DNA from 4 places in the Variovorax cryoconiti genome. Region 1 is predicted to be linked to each of the others. Evidence: predicted binding sites of a transcription regulator. Region 1 holds the regulator's gene; each other region holds the start of a gene.
The links. The regulator FNR, encoded in region 1, switches genes on or off when oxygen is low (the NO sensors DNR and NnrR bind a similar motif). The targets are predictions, from matches to a motif close to TTGATNNNNATCAA.

Region 1 (3,210 bases):
TTGGTCGCCGCGTCGGGCAGCTCGGCCGCCTCGATGCGGCGCTGCGGCTTGAAGCGCTCCGGCAGGTGGGCATAGGCATAGAGCGCGATGCGGTCGGGCCGCAGGTCGCAGATCTGCGCCAGCGTGCGGTCGAAGGAGGCGGCGGTCTGCTTCGGCAGGCCGTAGATCAGGTCGACGTTGATGGACATGAAGCCAAGACGCCGCGCCGCCGCCATCAGGTCGAACACCTGCGCCGCAGGCTGGATGCGGTGCACCGCCTTCTGCACCGCAGGGTCGAAGTCCTGCACGCCGAAGCTCAGGCGGTTGAAGCCCATCGCCGCCAGCTTCTCGAGCCGGCCCTCGTCGATGGTGCGCGGGTCGATCTCGATCGAGTACTCGCCGTCGGGCGCCAGCACGAAGGCGCTGCGCAGGATGTCCATGAGGCGGCCGAGGCTGGCGTCGTCCAGGAAGGTCGGCGTACCGCCCCCCAGGTGCAGCTGGCTCACCAGCGCGCCACGCCCGAGTTGCGCCACCTGCAAATCGACCTCGCGCGCCAGATAGCGCAGGTAGTCGTCGGCGCGCTCGTGGTGCTTGGTGACGATCTTGTTGCAGGCGCAGAAATAGCACAGCGACGCGCAGAACGGCACGTGCACGTAGAGCGACAGCGGCAGCGCCCGGGCGCTGGTGCCCATGCGGCGCTGGCGCAGCGCCTGCGCGTAGTCGTCGCTGCCGAAGGCTTCGACAAAGCGGTCCGCGGTCGGGTACGAGGTGTAGCGCGGGCCGGCAACATCGAAGCGCTTCAGGGTCGCCGGCGTCATGGTGGGTGCGGCGGGTGCGGCAGACGGGGGAACCAACTGCAGCCGGCTCGGCGCGGCGGATTCGGTAAGGAGGGTGGATGGCATGGTGATGGGGCGCGGAGGGCTCGTCGACTGTGCCGCCAACCGGGCCCTTCTTCATTGACGCCCGTCAAGCCTGCGCACCCACGGCTCGCGAACAATTCCCTCAAACCACCGACGCGTCGGCAGCGCCCTCCCCGCCTGCCTCGCCCGCAGCCCATGACCCCCGAAACCATCAAAGTCGCCTGTTCCAACTGCAACCTGCGCGAGCTGTGCATGCCGATCGGCCTGCAGCCCGCCGACCTGAAGCGCATCGACGAGATCGTCGCCACGCGCCGCAAGGTGAAGCGGCGCGAGACCTTGTTCCACAACGGCGAGCGCTTCACCTCGCTCTACGCCATCCGCACCGGCGTCTTCAAGACCCGCGTGACCTCGGAGGACGGCCGCGACCAGGTCACCGGCTTCCAGATGGCGGGCGAAATCATCGGCCTGGACGGCATCGTGAACGACCACCACACCTGCGACGCGGTGGCACTGGAAGACGCGGAAGTCTGCGTGATGCCCTTCGACCGCATCGAGGAACTCTCGCGCGAGGTGACGGCTCTGCAGCGGCATGTGCACCAGATCATGAGCCGCGAGATCGTGCGCGAGCACGGCGTGATGTTGCTGCTGGGCAGCATGCGTGCCGAGGAGCGTCTCGCGGCCTTCCTGCTGAACCTGGTGCAGCGCCTGCACGCGCGCGGCTTCTCGCAGTCGGAGCTGGTGCTGCGCATGACGCGCGAGGAGATCGGCAGCTACCTTGGCCTCAAGCTCGAGACGGTGAGCCGCACGCTGTCGAAGTTCGTCGAGGACGGCATCGTCGCGGTGCAGCAGCGCCATGTGCGCATCGTCGACGCCGACAAGCTGCGCCGGTTGGTCAACGCGCCGGCGTGTTGACCTCGCGCCGCGACATCGCGAGCAGCGCGGTCAGCGCGCTCGAGCCCATCGCCAACAGCCAGAAGACGAAGAAGCTCGCGGTGTAGAGCCCCTGGCGCGACAGCGGCAGCGGCTCGCCGCGCCAGTGCACGTCGCTCGGGTCGACCATGGCGAACACCAGCATCTCGACCACGCAGGCCAGCAGGAACGAGGGCCAGAGGATCCAGGCCAGGCGGCGAATGCGGCGTTTCATCGCGGCCGTCTCAGCGCTTGGGCAAGGGCACGTCGTCGCTGGGCGTGGCGGCATGGTTGCGTCCTGCCTGGGCCGGCATCAGCTTCTTGTCGGCCAGCGTCTTGTTGATCTCGATGCCCTGGCGGTAGTAGTCCGCAGACACCACCGGGTCGGGCGTGCGGATGGCCAGCCACAGCGTGGCGAACCCGGCCACCACGACGATCGCCGGGCCGGCGATCACCATCCAGACGAGCGGGAACTTCCACCATGGCTCGGCTGGCTCGGCGGGTGTCTTCGATGCAAGGGCATTCATGGGTTTGTCTCCTGTAGTTCAGCGCGGAACGAGAAAGATGGCCTTCTCCGACACGTGGGCGCCGCCGTCGGCCGCCCGCACGTCGAAATACACGGGGTGCGAGCCCGAGGGCGCGGCACCGTACGGCAGCTGCAGGCGCACCGCGACCCAGCGCGATTCGGCAGGCTGGACCTCGACCGAATCGCCAGCGGCGACCGTGAGGCCTTCGAGGCCGCTGGCCGCAATGGCATAGCGCTGCGGCCTTTCCGTCGCGTTCATGACCTGCAGGCGGTACACGTTCTCCAGCATGCCGCCCTCGACGATGCGCGCAAGCGAAGCGCGGTCGCGCACCACGTCGACCTTCAGCGGCGTGCGCACCACCAGGCTCGCGAGCAGGCCGATGCACAGCGCCGCCAGCACGCCCGTGTAGACGAGCACGCGCGGGCGGATCACGCGCGCCACCACCTGGCGCGCCGACCAGCGCGCGGCCAGGCCGTTCTGCGTGGCGTAGCGGATCAGGCCGCGCGGGTAGTCCATCTTGTCCATCACGGTGTTGCAAGCGTCCACGCACAGGCCGCAGCCGATGCATTCGTACTGCAGGCCGTCGCGGATGTCGATGCCGGTCGGGCATACCTGCACGCACAGCGTGCAGTCGATGCAGTCGCCCAGGCCATTGCGCTCGTGCTGCTTGCCGCGGGCGCCGCGCGGCTCGCCGCGGGCGGTGTCGTAGCTGACGATGAGCGTGTCGCGGTCGAACATCGCGCTCTGGAAGCGCGCGTACGGGCACATGTACTTGCAGACCTGCTCGCGCATGAAACCCGCGTTGCCATAGGTCGCGAAGCCGTAGAAGAAGGCCCAGAACACCTCCCACGAGCCCATCTGCGTCTGCAGGAAGGCCATGCCGAGGTCACGGATGGGCGTGAAGTAGCCGACGAAGGTGAAGCCGGTCCACATCG
Region 2 (3,210 bases), on a different contig from region 1:
CTCGGCGCTGAGCATCACCGCGTCGGTGCCGTCGAGCACCGCATTGGCGACGTCGCTCACCTCGGCGCGCGTGGGCACCGGGTTGGTGATCATCGACTCCATCATCTGCGTGGCGGTGATGACCACACGGTCCATCTCGCGCGCCATGCGGATCATCTTCTTCTGCAGTGCCGGCACGGCCGCGTTGCCGACCTCGACCGCGAGGTCGCCGCGCGCGACCATGATGCCGTCGCTGGCGCGCAGGATCGCTTCCAGGTTCGGGATCGCTTCGACCCGCTCGATCTTGGCGATCATTCCTGGCCGGTGGCCGAACTCGGCCGCGGCCACGTTGCAGAGCTGGCGCGCCATCTCCATGTCGGTCGCGTTCTTCGGGAAGCTCACCGCCACGTAGTCGGCCTGGAAGCTCATGGCGGTCTTGATGTCCTCCATGTCCTTGGCCGTCAGCGCCGGCGCCGTGAGGCCACCGCCCTGCTTGTTGATGCCCTTGTTGTTCGACAGTTCGCCGCCGAGCAGCACGGTGGTGTGCACCGCCTCGCCCTTGACCAGGTTCACGATCAGCACGATGAGGCCGTCGTTGAGCAGCAGGCGGTCGCCGGCCTTCACGTCGCGCGGCAGGTCCTTGTAGTCAAGGCCGACGGCGTCGACGTCGCCAAGCTCGGTGCGTGACGCATCGAGCACGAACTTGGCGCCCGGCTCGAGCCAGATCTTGCCCTGCGCGAACTTGCCCACGCGGATCTTCGGGCCCTGCAGGTCGGCCATGATGGCCACTTCGCGGCCGGCGCGGCGAGCGGCTTCGCGCACCATGGTCGCACGGTCGATGTGGTCCTGCGCGGTGCCGTGGCTGAAGTTCAGCCGCACCACGCTGACCTTGTGAATGATCATCTGCTCGATCAGTTCGAGCGTGTTCGACGCGGGGCCGAGCGTCGCGACGATCTTGGTGGCATGGCGGGGAAGGCGGGTCGTGTCCACAGTGTCTCCTGGGGCTGTCGGGGAATCCGTTCCGCGGGCGGACCGGGGTTTTGGCACAATTCTCACATGTGGAGATGTCGTTGCGCGATACGACACGGTTGCTTTGACAACCCCACGCACTTGATCTTCGTCATCACCCCTTCCGATGAATGCGTTACGGTGCACACCCGCGCCGTCGTTTTTCCTTTCTTTCGCCTCGTCTTATGCAGACCCCAACCGATCCTGTTCCCACGCCCCTGTCGCCGGACATGCCGCTGCCGCACCGCAAGGTCATCCGCTCCTGGCTGATCCCGATCTCGCAGCGCACGACCGTTCGCGCCTTCGTGCTGCTGGCCATCGATTACCTGCTGTTCGGTGCGCTCGTCACGGGAACGGTGCTGCTCAAGCCGGTCTGGCTCAAGCTGCTCGCCGGACTGCTGGCGGGCTTCGTCATCGGCCGGCTCTTCATCATCGGCCACGACGGCTGCCACCAGAGCCTGACGCCGCACCGTCGCCTGAACAAGTGGCTGGGCCGCATTGCCTTCCTGCCCTCGCTCACGGCCTACAGCCTCTGGGACATGGGGCACAACGTGGTGCACCACGGCTTCACCAACCTGAAGGGCGTCGACTTCGTCTGGGCGCCGCTGACGCAGGCCGAGTACCGCGCGCTGTCGCCGGTGCGCCGCGCCCTCGAGCGCATCTACCGCAGCGGCTGGGGCCCCGGCCTGTACTACATGGTCGAGATCTGGTGGAAGAAGATGATGTTCCCGTCCCGCGCCACGATGGGCAACAGCTACCGCCCGATCTTCGCCAAGGACTGCGCGCTCGTGACCGGCTTTGCCGCCCTCTGGATCGCCGCGCTGAGCACCGCCGCGCTGGCCACCGGCCAGTCGGTGCTGCTGGCGCTGCTGCTCGGCTTCGTGGTGCCGATGGCCTTCTGGTTCACCATGATGGGCTTCGTGATCTACGGCCACCACACGCACGTCAAGGTGCAGTGGCACGACGAGAAGGCCGCCTGGCAGCGCGCGCAGCCCTTCGTGTCGACCACCGTGCACCTCACCTTCCCGCTGCAGATCGGTGCGCTCATTCACCACATCATGGAGCACACGGCGCACCACGTGGACATGAGCATCCCGCTCTACAAGCTGAAGGAAGCCCAGAAGATGCTCGAGCACCTGCTGCCCGAACGCATCATCGTCCAGCCTTTCTCCTGGAAGTGGTACTTCTCCACCGCCCGCGCCTGCAAGCTCTACGACTTCTCGCGCCAGTGCTGGACCGACTTCCAGGGCCGAGCGACCAGCGCGATGCGTGCGCCCGCGGCGGCCATGGCCTGACACCCGGCCCGCGACGACGACAGCAAAAAGCCCGCGAATGCGGGCTTTTTCATGGGCGTGGAGTGGGCGTTCAGCCGGCCGCGCGCTTGCTGAGGATCTCGAAGGCCGGCAGCGTCTTGCCTTCCAGGATCTCGAGGAAGGCGCCGCCGCCGGTCGAGATGTAGCCCACGTCCTTCTCGATGCCGTACTTGGCGATGGCGGCCAGCGTGTCGCCACCGCCGGCGATCGAGAAGGCCTTGCTCTCGGCGATGGCGCGGGCGATGGCTTCGGTGCCGTGCGAGAAGGCCTCGAACTCGAACACGCCGACCGGTCCGTTCCACACGATGGTGCCGGCTTCGCGCAGTTGTGCGGCCAGCATCTCGGCGGTCTTGGGGCCGATGTCGAGGATCAGGTCGTCGGCCTCCACCGCATCGGCGGCCTTGACGGTGGCCACTGCATCCGCTGCGAAGGTCTTGGCCGTGACCACGTCGACCGGGATCGGCACCGCCGCGCCGCGCGCGCGCATCGCCTCGATCACCGCCTTGGCCTGGTCGAGCAGGTCGGGTTCGGCCAGCGACTTGCCGATCGACAGGCCCGACGCCAGCATGAAGGTGTTGGCGATACCGCCACCCACGATGAGCTGGTCGACCTTCTCGGCCAGTGCCTTGAGGATGGTGAGCTTGGTGCTGACCTTGGAGCCGGCGACGATCGCCACCAGCGGCCGGGCGGGGTGCGCCAGCGCCTTGGTGATGGCATCGATCTCGGCGGCCAGCAGCGGGCCGGCCGAGGCGATCTTCGCGAACTGCGCGATGCCGTAGGTGGTGGCTTCGGCGCGGTGCGCGGTGCCGAAGGCATCGTTCACGTAGATGTCGCACAGCGCGGCCATTTTCCTGGCGAGCGCCTCGTCGTTCTTCTTCTCGCCCTTGTTGACGCGGCAGTTCTCCAGCAG
Region 3 (3,210 bases), on a different contig from region 1:
CTGCGACATGGCGGCGTTGGTCGCCGCACTGCCGGTCGGATCGCTGTAGCCCGACACCACCGCCTTGGCATCGGCGTGGGTGCGCAGGTAGTCGACCAGTGCCTTGGCGCGCTCGGCGAACTCCGGCGAGATCTCGGCCTTGCCGCTGTCGAAGTACACCTTGAGCGACGGCTGCCCATCGATCAACGATGCGAGCGCACCCGCGCCGGCAGGAATGGCCTCGACCGTCGTCGGCTGCGCGGCACCGGAGACGGCCGGCACCACCACCGGCGCAGGCCGGGCAACATCCGTTGCGGGTTGTTGGCATCGCGTGATGTAGAACAGGAGGGCCAGCAGCAGCAGGAGCCATGGCAGCCACTTCAGAAGCCCGCCGCGACGCGCAGGCGGCGTGCGGGGCGCCGCGTGGGCGCCGAGGCCGGACTCACCGGCTTGCATCGACTCGATCTCTGTCGGCGTGAGCGAGCGCCAGCGGCCGCCGACGGCCAGGCGCCGCATGATCACCGGCGCGGCGAGCGCGACGGCACTGGCAACGGTCGCCGAATCGAGGCCGAGCCGCGCCGCGATGCGCGCCAGGAGTCCGTCGGGCCCGCCCAGCACCGTGTCCACCTGCGTCGCGCTGAGGGCCGGCGCCGAAGTCGCCCCGGTGGGCGACGTCAGCCAGCCCTGCACGACATCGCCGAAACCGCCCTGCATGAAGCGCTTGGAAAAACCCTCCAGGCCGTCGGTTTCGGGGTCGGTCATAACGCCGAGCAGCATCTGCACGAGTTCGCCGGCCTTGGGGCCGAGCGCAAAGCGTTCGCCGATATCCCGAATGAGTTCATCAAACATGTTGTTTCTCCCTGAGTGAAGCCGCGGCCGAAGCACCGCTGGCGGCGCGGACCATAGCCCAGGCCGACGCGCAGCGCCCCCAGGGCTTCGCGCAAAGAACCGCAAAGGCGGGAATTGCGCACGCCGGCCGGCGCTCAGGACATGTCGGTGCGGTGGATGCGCGGGTCGATCCGCGTCGTCGGCACCTGGTAGGCCCGGTCGTCGAACAGGTCGATGCCGCACATCAGCGACTCCACCCAATCGAAGAAGTCCGTGATGGCCGCCCGGCCCTCGATGGGCGCCCCGTGCTGCGGCACCAGCATCGCGATGTCGAGCGTGCGTGCCATGCGCGCCCACAGGCGCAGGATCTTGTTCGACACCATGTAGCGGCGATGAAAGGCTTCCATGCGCGGAATGTGCGGCGCCAGTTCACGCACGGGGGTCTGGGCCTCGCGGCCGCTGGTCATCGACACGCCAAGGTCGCCGGTGAAGAGGATGCGGCTGACCGGATCGTAGAAATGGAAGTTGCCCTCGGCGTGCAGGAAGTGCGCCGGCAGCAGCCACAGTTCGCTGTTGCCCAGGGGCAGGCGCCCACCGAGGTCGGGCACGCCGATGATCCGTTCTTCGGTCTTGCCGACCTTGGTGAAGTGCGGCACGAAGCGTTCCCACACGCGCGAGATCACCAGCTGTGCACGGGTCGATGTCAGCCAGCGGTCGAGCGAGGCGATGATGTCCGGATCGGCATGCGAGGCGACGATGTACGACAGCTTGTGCGGGCTGAAGTGGCGCGTCATGCCGAGGTACAGCTCGTTGAAGGCGAGGTTGCCGCCCGGATCGATGACCGCACCGGTGCCGTGGTCGACGATGAGGAACTGGTTCGCCTGCACCGCCTGGCCATCCGCGCCGACCAGGTCGGTGAACATCAGGCAGGCATGCTGCGGGTCGCGGTAGAGCTCGATCGGCACGGGCAGGTCTGGAAGGTCGGAAGAAAGAGGCCCGACTGTAGAGAGCCCGACGGCGTCAACGGTTGATGGGGATCAAGGGCACAGAAGCCATTCGCCCATTTGTCTACCTGGCCACCGACTCCGGGCCGCCCCTATGATGAGTCCGACGCACCCGCGCACCGATCCCCCCACTGTCCGGAGAAACCTCATGAAACCCGTTTCCGCCCTGCTCGCCCAACGACGAAATGCCGGCCTGTGGCACACCAGCCCCGACGCCACCGTCTTCGACGCACTGCATGTGCTGGCCAAGCACGAAGTCGGCGCCCTGGTGGTGATGGAAGGCGATCGGCTGGTGGGCGTTTTCTCCGAACGCGACTACACGCGCAAGGTGGCCCTGCTTGGCAAGAACTCGAAGGCGATGCAGGTGGCGGAGATCATGACGGCCCATGTCATCACCGTGACGCCCGACACCCCCACGCACGACTGCATGACGCTCATGAGCCAGAAGCGCATCCGCCACTTGCCGGTGGTCGACAACGGCCAGGTGGTCGGCATGCTGTCGATCCGCGACCTGATGGACGACATCATCGCGGACCACGAAAAGACCATCGAGCAACTGACGAGCTACATCCAGAGCTGATCAGATTGACTGCGTTTCCTTCGCGCGCTGGTAGGCGGCATGCAGCCGTGCGAAGACAGCGCCGGGTGCGCCGCTGCCGACCGGCTGGCCATCGAGCAGCGTCACCGGCATGATTTCCTTGCTGGCCGAACTGAGCAGCAGCTCGTCGGCGGCGCGGACCTCGGCCTCGGCGATGGGGCGCAGGTCGTGGGGAATGCCTTCGGCCTCGCACAATTCCCGGATCAGGTCGTAGCGGATGCCTTCGAGCACATGCTCGCTCTTGGGCGCACCGAGCAGTGCGCCGCCCTGCACCACCCACACGTTCGACGACGACGCCTCGGTCAGCAGACCGTCGCGGAACAGGATCGTCTCGACCGCTCCGACATCCGCCGAGATCTGGCGTGCCAGCACATTGCCCAGCAGCGAGGTGCTCTTGATGTCGGCGCGCTCCCAGCGGAAGTCGCGCGAGGTGACGCAGGCCACGCCCTTGGCCAGCAGCGCGGCCGATGGCGGCTTCATGGCGTTGGTCATCATGAAAACCGTGGGCACGACGTCCTGGGGCATCACGTGGTCGCGCGGCGCCACGCCGCGGCTCACCTGGATGTAGAGCATCTGGTCGTCGGCGGGATGTTCGGCGACGAGACGGCGTGCCCGCTCGAGCCAGCCGGCCTCGTCCAGCGGATTGGCGATGCGCACGCTGGCCAGGCTGCGGCCGAGGCGCGCCAGGTGCTGCGAGAAACGGAAGAACTTGCGCCCGTACACGGGCACCACCTCGTAGATGCCGTCGCCGAAGATGAAGCCGCGGTCGAGCACGGAAATCTTGGCATCGGCCAGCGGCGT
Region 4 (3,210 bases), on a different contig from region 1:
CACCAGCGCGAGCCCGAGGCCGGCGGCAATGGTGTTGATCAGGGAAACGCTGTGGGGCATCCGGGGGTCGCTGAGCGGGTGGAGGAGCGGAGATCCGGGGCGCTTGCAGCCGATGTCGGCGGCAAGAGGCTGCCGTGACTTTAGCGTCCACCGCGCCAGCGCCCCACGCGCCGGCAGAAAACCCCGTCGCAAGGCCCGCTCACCAGAAGCCCAGGACCTTCCACCAGGTCGTGCCGATGACGGCGAAGACGAGCAGCTCGACCACGCACATCACGAAGCCCACGCGCCACCACAGGCCCATCGTGACGTAACCACTGCCGAAGATGATCGGCGACGTGCCGGTGGCGTAGTGCGTGAGCGTCATCATGATGGAGGAGCCGGCCGTCATCATCAGCATGAAGGGCACCACATAGGCGGGTGGAATCAACTGCGCACCGACGCCCAGGAAGGCGAGCATCATCGCGCTGATGTGCGCCGTGGTGCTGGCGAACAGGTAGTGCGAGAACACGAACATCAGCACCAGGATCGCCGCGATCGGCGGCCAGCCCATGCCGCTGGTGACGATGGCGGCCTTCATGCCTTCGGAGAACCAGGCGATCACGCCGACCTTGTTCAACTGCTCGGCCAGCATCACCAGGGCGCCGAACCAGATCAGCGTGTCCCACGCGCTCTTCTCGGACAGCACGTCGTCCCAGTCGATGGTGCCGGTGATGATCAGCACGAACAGGCCGACGAAGGCGACCACCGTCGGGTCGAGCGTGAACGCGGGGCCGAACAGCATCGCCGGGACGTTCGCCCACAGCACCAGCAGCAGCCCGAAGGTGCCCAGCATGACTTTCTCGGGGGGCGCGAGCGGCCCCATCGTCGTCAGCTCGGCGCGCGCGTAGTCCACGGCGTCCGGCGTGGCCTTCAGCGCGGGCGGCGACAGCAGGTAGATCACCAGCGGCATCACGAGCAGGCAGACCAGGCCGGGCAGGAGCATGCACAGCGCCCAGGTCGTCCAGGACAGGTGAAAGCTCTGGTTCGTCGCCCGGGCGACGTAGTCCACCACCAGCGGGTTCGGGGCCGTCGCCGTCAGGAACATGGCCGACGTGATCGGGTTGGCGTGGTAGTTGACCAGCGCCAGGTAGGTGCCGACCTTGCCCTGCGTGCCCTTGGCCGGGTCCGAGCCGAAGGCGGTCGCGATGGACTTCATGATCGGATGCACGATGCCGCCGCCGCGCGCCGTGTTGCTGGGCGTGAAGGGCGCCAGCACCAGCTCGCAGATGGTCAGGCCGTAGCCGATGCCGATCGTGCGCTTGCCCAGCAGCGCGATGAAGATCAGACCGATGCGGCTGCCCAGGCCGGTCTTCTTCAGCCCGCGCGAGATCAGGATCGCCACCACGATCAACCAGATCAGCGGGCTGGAAAAGCTGCCCAGCGCGTCGGTGATCGCGCCTTTGGACGAGTTCGAGGTGACCTGCGTCAGCGAGACGATCACGATGGCCATCATCGCCATGACGCCGATCGGCATGACCTTGAGGATGATCGCCACGATCGTGGTCAGGAAGATTGCCACCAGCCGCCAGGCATCGGGCGTGAGCCCGTCGGGGCGCGGAATCAGCAGCAGGGTCACCAGCACAGCCGTGGCGATCAGCGCGGGCACCAGTTTGAAAGGCACGGCTTCGTTGAAGTAGCGAAGCGCCGCCTTGAGACGGGTGTAGATCATTCGATTCTTTCCGGAGTGCCGGCCAGCCCGCCACGTGCGGCGATCCGTGTCGCCGGCGGATGGGTGCAATCTAGGCGCGATCGCACGCCGCCGGTTGACCGGCGTCAAGTCCCGTCGCGTTCGCCCAAAGAAAAACCCGCCGAAGCGGGTTTGTCGACGACGCAGCGCGAAGGCGCGTCAATGCATGTGCAGGCCGCCGTTGACCGAGAAGTCGGCGCCGGTGGAGTAGCCGCCTTCGTCGGTGGCCAGCCAGGAAATGATCGAGGCGATCTCGCTCGGCTTGCCCAGGCGCTTGACCGGGATCGTGGCGATGATCTTGTCCAGCACTTCCTGGCGGATCGCATTGACCATGTCAGTGCCGATGTAGCCCGGGCTCACCGTGTTGACGGTCACGCCCTTGTGGGCCATTTCCTGCGCCAGTGCCATCGTGAAGCCGTGCATGCCGGCCTTCGCCGCCGAGTAGTTGGTCTGGCCGGCCTGGCCCTTGGCGCCGTTGACCGAGCTGATGTTGATGATGCGCCCCCAGCCCTTTTCCACCATGTCGGCCACCACCTGCTTGGTGACATTGAACATGCTGTTGAGGTTGGTCTCGATGACGGCACTCCAGTCCTCGGGCGTCATCTTGAGGAACATGCGGTCGCGGGTGATGCCGGCGTTGTTGACCAGCACGTCGATGCTGCCGTGTTCGGCCTTGGCCTTGCTGAAGGCGTCGACGGTGGAATTCCAGTCACCGACATTGCCGACCGAGGCGTAGAAGTCGAAGCCCTCGGCCTTCTGTTCGGCCAGCCATTTGCCGAAGTCGCGCGTCGGGCCGCAGCCCGCGATGACCGTGAACCCGTCCTTGTGGAGGCGCTGGCAGATGGCGGTTCCGATTCCTCCCATCCCACCGGTGACGTAGGCGACTTTTTTGCTCATGATTTTCCTTCGATTGGTACGACGCCCGGACAGGCCGGACCACTGTAGCGAAGTTTCTCACGAGGCCCGGCCCAGGAAAACACTGACCTGCGAAGGGAACACAACTGTCACATATCGTTCCTACACTGCGCCATGTCTTCGATCGCCCTGAACAGGGTCGCCAAATCATGGGGCGACAGCACGGCCCTGCACGCCGTCAATCTTCAAATCGCATCCGGTTCCTTTTGCGTCCTTCTCGGGCCCTCCGGCTGCGGGAAATCCACCACATTGCGGATCATCGCGGGGCTCGAAACCGCCACGCAGGGCCAGGTGCTGATCGATGACCAGGACGTGACAGACCTGCCGCCGGCGCAGCGCGGCATCGCGATGGTGTTCCAGAACTACGCCCTCTTCCCGCACCTGAGCGTGGCCGACAACATCGGCTTCGGCCTGTCGGTGCGCAAGGTGCCCGCCGCCGAAAGCGCCGAACGCCTGCGCAACGCCGCCGCCCTGCTCGGCCTCACCGCCCTGCTCGACCGCAAACCCGGTCAGCTCTCGGGTGGGCAGCAGCAGCGCGTCGCGCTCGGCCGCGCGCTGGTGGCCCAGGC

Region 2: ACSFA2_RS10020 (fatty acid desaturase) is a predicted target of FNR. The motif match lies at 1,090-1,103, and genes of this name have one in related genera.
Region 3: ACSFA2_RS08865 (oxygen-binding di-iron domain-containing protein) is a predicted target of FNR. The motif match lies at 1,835-1,848, and genes of this name have one in related genera.
Region 4: ACSFA2_RS22860 (DASS family sodium-coupled anion symporter) is a predicted target of FNR. The motif match lies at 1,803-1,816, and genes of this name have one in related genera.

The regions. Positions count from the first base shown of each region.
Region 1 is NZ_JBPJZI010000005.1:278,972-282,181, reverse strand. Features, by position in the region: gene hemN (oxygen-independent coproporphyrinogen III oxidase) at 1-797, opposite strand, end outside; gene fnr (fumarate/nitrate reduction transcriptional regulator Fnr) at 1,035-1,751, shown strand; gene ACSFA2_RS15145 (hypothetical protein) at 1,732-1,983, opposite strand; gene ACSFA2_RS15140 (FixH family protein) at 1,994-2,275, opposite strand; gene ccoG (cytochrome c oxidase accessory protein CcoG) at 2,294-3,210, opposite strand, start outside.
Region 2 is NZ_JBPJZI010000003.1:195,302-198,511, reverse strand. Features, by position in the region: gene pyk (pyruvate kinase) at 1-969, opposite strand, end outside; gene ACSFA2_RS10020 (fatty acid desaturase) at 1,173-2,282, shown strand; gene ACSFA2_RS10015 (phosphoglycerate kinase) at 2,353-3,210, opposite strand, start outside.
Region 3 is NZ_JBPJZI010000002.1:864,123-867,332, reverse strand. Features, by position in the region: gene ACSFA2_RS08870 (OmpA family protein) at 1-828, opposite strand, end outside; gene ACSFA2_RS08865 (oxygen-binding di-iron domain-containing protein) at 963-1,772, opposite strand; gene ACSFA2_RS08860 (CBS domain-containing protein) at 1,960-2,391, shown strand; gene ACSFA2_RS08855 (D-amino acid aminotransferase) at 2,392-3,210, opposite strand, start outside.
Region 4 is NZ_JBPJZI010000012.1:65,206-68,415, reverse strand. Features, by position in the region: gene ACSFA2_RS22865 (cation:proton antiporter domain-containing protein) at 1-60, opposite strand, end outside; gene ACSFA2_RS22860 (DASS family sodium-coupled anion symporter) at 200-1,708, opposite strand; gene phbB (acetoacetyl-CoA reductase) at 1,886-2,623, opposite strand; gene ACSFA2_RS22850 (ABC transporter ATP-binding protein) at 2,756-3,210, shown strand, end outside.